DNA from 2 places in the Pseudomonas leptonychotis genome. Region 2 is predicted to be linked to the other one. Evidence: riboswitches for the same ligand, from Rfam matches in the RefSeq annotation. Region 2 holds a riboswitch; the other holds the start of a gene.
The links. Region 2 has a riboswitch for cobalamin ahead of D8779_RS16290 (TonB-dependent receptor domain-containing protein). Riboswitches for the same ligand answer to the same signal wherever they lie in the genome.
Positions count from the first base shown of each region.

Region 1: another riboswitch for cobalamin. It lies ahead of cobG (precorrin-3B synthase); the one in region 2 lies ahead of D8779_RS16290 (TonB-dependent receptor domain-containing protein).

Region 1 is NZ_RFLV01000001.1:1,624,006-1,627,668, reverse strand. Features, by position in the region: gene D8779_RS07360 (precorrin-2 C(20)-methyltransferase) at 1-724, opposite strand, end outside; gene D8779_RS07355 (precorrin-8X methylmutase) at 721-1,347, opposite strand; gene cobG (precorrin-3B synthase) at 1,340-2,683, opposite strand; cobalamin riboswitch at 2,784-2,980, opposite strand; gene cbiE (precorrin-6y C5,15-methyltransferase (decarboxylating) subunit CbiE) at 3,185-3,663, shown strand, end outside.
Region 2 is NZ_RFLV01000003.1:428,656-432,318, reverse strand. Features, by position in the region: gene D8779_RS16295 (cobalamin-binding protein) at 1-166, shown strand, start outside; gene D8779_RS16290 (TonB-dependent receptor domain-containing protein) at 214-2,094, opposite strand; cobalamin riboswitch at 2,195-2,407, opposite strand; gene dxs (1-deoxy-D-xylulose-5-phosphate synthase) at 2,474-3,663, opposite strand, start outside.

The DNA of each region.
Region 1 (3,663 bases), on a different contig from region 2:
CGATCATCGAGAAATACGGCGAGGACATCGGCTCCACCTCATCCAACGGCACGATGCGTTGGTTGCCCATGGTGGCGCGCTCAACGTAGTGGGCGCGGTCGTCGATGCCCAGCTCTTGCAGCACGCGGCGAACTTTCTCGAAGTTGCGCCCTAGCTTCATGATCACGGCGGCTTCGGCGCTGTGCAGGCGCTGCTTGAGTTCGTCTTCGGGGAGCACGCCGGAGAGCACGCTCAAGCTCTGGTTGCGGTACACCAGCGGCGTACCGAGCACCGAGGAGCAGCCGAGCATGGAGCACACGCCGGGCACCACTTCGACCTCGTACTGCGCGGCTAGACGATCGTGCAGGTACATGTAGGAGCCGTAGAAGAACGGGTCGCCTTCGCAGATCACCGCGACATCCTGACCAGCGTCCAGGTGGGCTGCGATTTGCACTGCGCAGGTGTCGTAGAAGTCGCTGATCACATCTTCATAACTCAGCGGCGCGGCGAGTTTTTCCGTGGTCACCGGGTAGACCAGCGGTAGGCGCTGCTGGCTGTCGGTCAGGTGCGCTTCGATAATGCCGAAGGCGTTGCCGCCCTGACCCTTGTTGGCTTTGGCCTTGGCCACGAAGTAGCCAACCACCGGCGCCGACTGCAGCAAACGCAGGGCTTTAAGAGTGATCAGCTCCGGGTCGCCGGGACCAACGCCGATGCCAAGCAGGCGGCCTTTTTGGGTACTCATCACTCCACCTCCGTGGCCAAAGCGTTGACCGCGGCTACCGCCATGGCGCTGCCGCCACGCCTGCCGCGCACGATTACATAGGGCACGCCACGGCTATCGGCGGCCAGGGCGTCCTTGGATTCCGCCGCGCCGATAAAGCCCACCGGCATGCCGATAATCAGCGCTGGTTTTGGCGCGCCGGCGTCGAGCATTTCCAGCAGGTAAAACAGCGCGGTGGGCGCGTTGCCGATTACCACCACGCTGCCTTCCAGGTGCTCGCGCCAATGCTCCAGCGCGACTGCCGAGCGGGTATTACCCAGTGCACGGGCCTGCTCAATCACGCCTTCGTTATGCAGGGTGCAGATCACCGGGTTATTCGCAGCCAGGCGCGGGCGGGTGATGCCTTCGGCGACCATCCGCGCATCGCAGAGAATCGGCGCACCCTTGGCCAGTGCGGCGCGGCCGGCAGCACCGGCACCGGCGGAGAAGCGCAGGTCCTGCACCACATCGACCATGCCGCAGGCGTGGATGAGGCGCACGGCAAGCTTTTCCAGATCAGCGGGAATGTTGCTGAGGTCAGCCTCGGCGCGGATGGTGGCGAAGGATTGGCGGTAGATTTCCTGGCCATCGCGGATGTAATCAAGCATCGCTATTTCCTGTTGCGCAGTGGGCGGCGAACCAGTCGCCGGCCTCGTCGATCGTAATGGCGCTGGCCAGCAGTTGGCCGAAACCGGCTGCCTGCGGCGTGCGTTGATAGAGTTGGTAGTGGCCAGCGCTGCTGGCCAGCAAGGTAAAGGGCGCGGTGTGCGCAGCGGCGCAGGAGCGCGGGCAGGCGCTTAAATGCACCTGAGGGCGGACGCTGCTGGCGCGCAGCCGTGCGGAAAGGCGCAGGGCATCGGCCTTGCTGTCGCTCAAGCCTTTAGCGCAGGCGGCGGAGCCGGTGCAGGCGATCAGCTGGCTTAACGGTTCTTGCGCATCGGTGAGCAAGCCGAGGTCGTTCAGCTTGTGCAGCAGTGTGTCCGTCGAGTGTTCGGGGATATTTGGCAGCAACACACCCTGCCAGGGCGTCAGGCGCAGACTGGCATCGCCATGTTGTTCAGCCAGATCGGCCAGGGCCTGCAATTGCGCGGCGTCGATCCGTCCCAGGCGCGCGCCAGCGGCGACCATGCGCAGGTCCGCTTGCTGCTGGGGATAAATGCCGATCGGCGCGCGTGGGCTGACCGGTGTGCGTTGCCAATCGGCCGGCGGCGCTTGCACGGCAAAGGGCAGGCGCGTTTGCAGCTGTTGCAGCAGCTGGCTGGCTGGAATCACGCTTAGCAGCTGGCGCATACGGCTGTGTGCGTTGCCGGCCAGTTCGATAAACAGCCTTAGCAGCTGCTCTACCAGCGACACGGTTTGCTCTGCGTCGACCACGCCCAGTGGCTGATCACCTGGGCAGCCAGCCAGGCCAAAGGCCAGCCGTGCCGGCATGCCGGGCAGAGCGCTAAGCCAGATATCGTGCGGGTGTTCGAGCATCGCCAGGGCTTCGCCGCCATCCAACTGAATGGCGAATTTGGCCGATAGCCCGTGCAGTGCCGGGGTGCTTTGCAGCAGTTCAAGCAACGCGGCGGCTAACGGTCGGGTGTCGAGCAGCGCCTGCGGGTCGAGACCGGCGGCGGGGCTGAGCAGCAGGTTGCGCACATCATCAGCCGTCGGGTTACTTGGGCCCAGGTTGGCGGCGAGCAGGCGCTCAATCAGCTCGGCCTGCTGACCAGCTAATACGCCACGAATCTGCAGATTGCTGCGGTTGGTCAGCTCCAGCACACCGCTGGCGCAGTGTTCGGCGGCCTCGGCGATGGCGCGGGCTTGGTTGCTGCTGAGTACACCGCCAGCCAGCTTGACCCGGCAGATGCCACCGTCCAGTGCTTGCACAATGCGCAGCAGGCCGGGGCACGCGCTGGGGCGTGGTAGTGATGGATCGACGGTGATGGAATGGTCGCGCAAAAAAGGTCACCAACAACAAAGACGCGGCGACCGAACCAGCAGAGCCCGCCCTGGCACAGGGGACTCAATGGCATCGGTACACCCCGCCCGATGTTGGCACTCGCGACTAGCGTCGTCGGCAGGTCTCCTGGCTTACAGGTCTTCATCTGCTGCGGCCTTCCCGGTTACCCAGTGGCACAGTTGCGGCAAACTCGCTGTTTACAGTTGCGGGGGCAGCTCGGTCACGATCAGCAGATCGCTCCTGATTCCCTCTTAGAACCTGTTTACGATCTGCTGCGCGTCGGCCCTACTGCGTTAAAAACAGGCTCGGAATGCTCATTTACAGCTCGTAAACTCCACTTCCTCGCCTATTTTTGCCTTGCATGGCTCTAGCTCGCGAGATCGTAAACAGGTTCTTCGGCCCATTAGGGCACCGACGAAGGCGCTATTATGCCCGCTTTGCGCGCGGGTACGACAGCCAACTGGTCGGGCGGCGCGACGATGACGGTTTGAGGAAAGCGCATGACGGCCTGGTTAACCCTGGTGGGAATCGGTGAAGACGGCTATGTCGGCCTGGGCGAGGCGGCTCGCAAGGCCTTGGCTGAAGCGCAGTGCATCGTTGGCGCGGCGCGGCAGCTGGCGTTGTTGCCGGCTGATTTGCCGGGTCAGCATGAGCTGTGGCCCAGCCCTTTCAGTGTTGCGCCGGTACTGGCGCGACGCGGTACGCCGGTCTGTGTGCTGGCCAGCGGCGATCCGCTGTTCTATGGCGTGGGCGCGAGCCTGGCGCGGCAGCTGCCGGCCGAGGAAATGCGGGTGTTCTCGTTTCCGTCCTCAGTGTCCTTGGCCGCTGCTCGCCTGGGTTGGCCGCTGCAGGAGGTCACGGTGCTGTCGCTGGTGGCGCGGCCGTTGGCGGCGCTGCAGGCGCAGGTTTTCCCCGGTGCTCGACTGCTGGTGTTGAGTAATGACGGCGAGAGCCCGGCGGCGGTGGCCGAGCTGCTGCG
Region 2 (3,663 bases):
GGCCGGTGAGCAAGGGCAGTTGGACGCCTGGCGCATCTGGCCAGGCGTGACGGCGGTTGCGCGTGAGCAGCTGTGGTTGGTGCCTGATGCGGGCCTGGAGCGCCCCAGCTTTCAGATGCTGGCGGCCACCGAGCGCCTGTGTCAGGTGCTCGCCAACGCCCAATAAAAAGCCCCGCAGTGTGCGAGGCTTCAGTTCACGCTGCAGGCAATACCTCAGAGTTGAGGTGTCCAGGTCACGGCAAACAGCGCGGTGCGGCCTTCGCTGTTGTAGCCGAAGCGGCCGTTGCTTGTGCTGTAAGTCGCTTCGGCATAGTCCTGGTCGAAGAGGTTGTTGAGTTTCAGGTCGAAGGCCACTTCCTGACTGGCGTGCCACTTGCCGCGCAGGCTCAGCAGGCCATAGCCGGCCAATTCGCGGGTGTTCTCAGCATCGTCATAGCGGCCACTTACGGCGCGCCAGCTGGCACCCACTGCAAATTCACCGAATGGCCGATCGATATCCAGGCTCAGCGTACGTTTGGCGCGGCGTGTGAGGGTGTGGCCAGTGTCACGATCGCGCGGGTCGATCAAAGCAAGTGCCAGGTTGGCCTGCCAGCCATACAGCTCCTGTTTGAGCGCCGCCTCGACGCCATTGATGCGGGCGGTCTGCACGTTCTGCGGAATGAAGTTCTGGTCGAGCACAATCGCGTCTTGCAGGTCGATGCGGTAGAGCGAAAGTTCCAGCGCGCCGGTTTCGCTGTAACGGCTGCGCCATTGGGCTTCGTAGCTTTTGGATGTTTCCGGTTTCAGGTCAGGGTTGGCGCTCGCGGAGCAAAAGCCGCCGAAACAGAAATCGGGGTAGTACAGGTCGTTGAAGGTAGGGGCGCGGAAGCCTTCGCTGTAGGACAGGATCAAATCGTTGTCGTCGTTGAAGGGCACCGTCAGCGCGGCGTTCCAGCTGTTCTTACTGCCGAACTGCTGGTTTTTGTCATGCCGCAGGCCCAGCTCGGTCGAGAACGCGTCGGCCTTGTAGCGGTGCTGAACAAATGCGGCCTGGTTCCAGCGCGACACCTCATTGAAGTTTTCGCTGCCACTCACGCGGTCCTCATACCAATCGGCACCCAGCAGTACTTCGTGGCGGTCGTTGAGGGTCAGGGTGTTTACCCAGTTGGCTGAGTCGCGGTAGGTGTTGAAACTGTAAAACGCATCGCTACTGGCTTGCGGTTGATCGTTGCCGGTGTCGCGTTTGTCCTCGCTGTGGCCAATTTCCAGGCGGCTATTCCACGTGTCGTTGAGGTTGGCGTCGATATAGCTGGAGAGGCTGCTGAGCCGAAAATCTGTGGTCGGCAGCGAGGTGCTGAAAAGGTCTTCAAACTCGGCCTGGCCGCGCTGATCGAGCGCGCTGAAACCCACTTTCAAGTCGTCATTGAAGCGGTGCGAAAGGTTCAGCGTCAGCGACTTATTGCGGTAGGCGTCGTCATCGCTATTGGCGCCGAAGTTGTCGCGTGTGGCGTCGATCCCTTGGGTTTCATCGAGTACCGCGCCCAGGTTAAAGCGGGTGTACGCGTCGCCGCCGGATACACCAAGGCTGCGTTCGAAGGTTTGGTTGCTGCCGGCGCCCAGGCGCACGTAGGGCTTGAGCCCGTCGCCGCTGCCTTGGCGGGTGAAGATTTGCACGACCCCGCCGATGGCATCCGAGCCATAGAGCGCTGAGCGCGCGCCGCGCACAACTTCAACGCGCTCGATCTGCTCGGGGCTGAGAAACTCCAGGCTGCTGGTGCCGCTGGACGCGGCGGCAATACGCTGGCCATCCACCAGGATCAGGGTTTGCGCGGTCGAAGTACCCCGCACGAACAGGCCCGTCTGGCTGCCTGCGCCGCCGGTACGGCTGACACTGACGCCCGGTACTCGCTCAAGCAGCTCGGCCACGCTACGAACTTGCAGGCGCTCAATGTCTTTGCGGGTAAATACCGTGGTAGCCGCTGTCACCTGCTCAATCGGTTCGGCATGCCGTCCAGAGGTCACAACCAACGGCTGCACCTCGCGGATGCTGGTTTGGTCAGCGTGGGCAGCCAGCGGCGTCAGCGCCACAGCCAAAGCAATACGGGACAACTTCATGTGATATTCCTCAAAAGACACAACACTTTTGAGGAGGGCAGGGGCAAGAACGGGCGCGCGCAAACGCAGCCTGAGCTTGACGGTGATGCCCTCCGCAACACCAGTCACATCCAGCAAGGCCGGTCTCCGGGCTCTCGACATGTGCAGCTTCACCTTCCCGGATTGCGCCAGTGGTTTATTAGGCTGCGTGCAGAATGGCTCTGCGGTCGATTACCGTTGCGGGGGCAGCGCCGGGTTGGCTGTTAAGAGCGCACCGGCTTCCCGTTTAACGCCGCTTCACTAAGAAGGGCGCACCTTGGCGGAAGTAAAACGCCGCGCACCTTAATGCGCGGTTGGATGAATTACAAGCAAGCAAGAATCAGGTTTGGATGAGCGGTGCTCATGCAGGCAGCGTGCTGAGGCGCTCGCGTACAGCTGCCTCTATCCCGGCAGCATCCAGCCCACATTCGGCCAGCATCTGTGCAGGCTTGGCGTGCTCAACGTAGTAATCAGGCAGGCCCAGGTGCAGCACCGGTTTGAGGATGCCAGCATGGGCGAGGAATTCGCTGACGGCACTGCCGGCACCTCCCATTACGCTGTTCTCTTCAACCGTGACCAGCAGCTCGTGACTGGCCGCGAGCTGACGCACCAGGGCTTCGTCCAGTGGTTTGACGAAGCGCATATCCACCACGCTGGCGTCGAGAGCCTCGGCGACTTTCAGCGCCTCATTCAACTGCACGCCGAACACTAGAAGTGCCGTTTTGCTGCCTTGGCGACGAATGATGCCCTTGCCGATTTCCAGTGGTGCGAGGCCTGACTCGATGGCGGCATTCGGGCCGCTGCCGCGCGGGTAGCGCACTGCTGCCGGGCCGTCGAACAGATGGCCGGTGGTTAGCATGCGGCGCAGCTCGTTCTCATCGCTCGGCGTCATCACCAGCATGCCGGGGATGCAGCGCAGGTAGGCAATGTCGAAGCTGCCGGCGTGGGTCGGTCCGTCTTCGCCAACCAGGCCGGCGCGATCGATGGCGAACAGCACATCAAGGTGCTGCACGGCGACGTCGTGGATCAACTGGTCGTAAGCGCGTTGTAGGAAGGTCGAATAAATCGCCACCACCGGCTTCACGCCGTCGCAGGCCATGCCAGCGGCCAGCGTTACCGCGTGCTGTTCGGCGATGGCGACGTCGAAATAGCGCTCGGGGTAACGTTCGCTGAACGCCACCAGGTCCGAACCTTCCTTCATCGCTGGAGTGATACCGACCAGGCGCGGGTCCTCGGCGGCCATGTCGCACAGCCATTGGCCGAAGACGCTGGAGTACTTGGGGCCGCTAGGTTTCTTCGGTGCGCTGTTGGCCCCCGGTTTGATCGGTTCCAGCTTGGTGATGGCGTGGTAGCCAATCGGGTCGGCCTCGGCCGGGGCGAAGCCCTTGCCCTTTTTGGTCACCACATGCAGGAATTGCGGGCCGTCGAGTTCGCGCATGTTGCGCAGGGTGGCCAGCAGGGTCGGCAGGTCGTGGCCGTCGATGGGGCCGATGTAGTTCCAGCCCAGCTCCTCGAACAAGGTGCCGGAGACCAGCATGCCTTTGGCGTGTT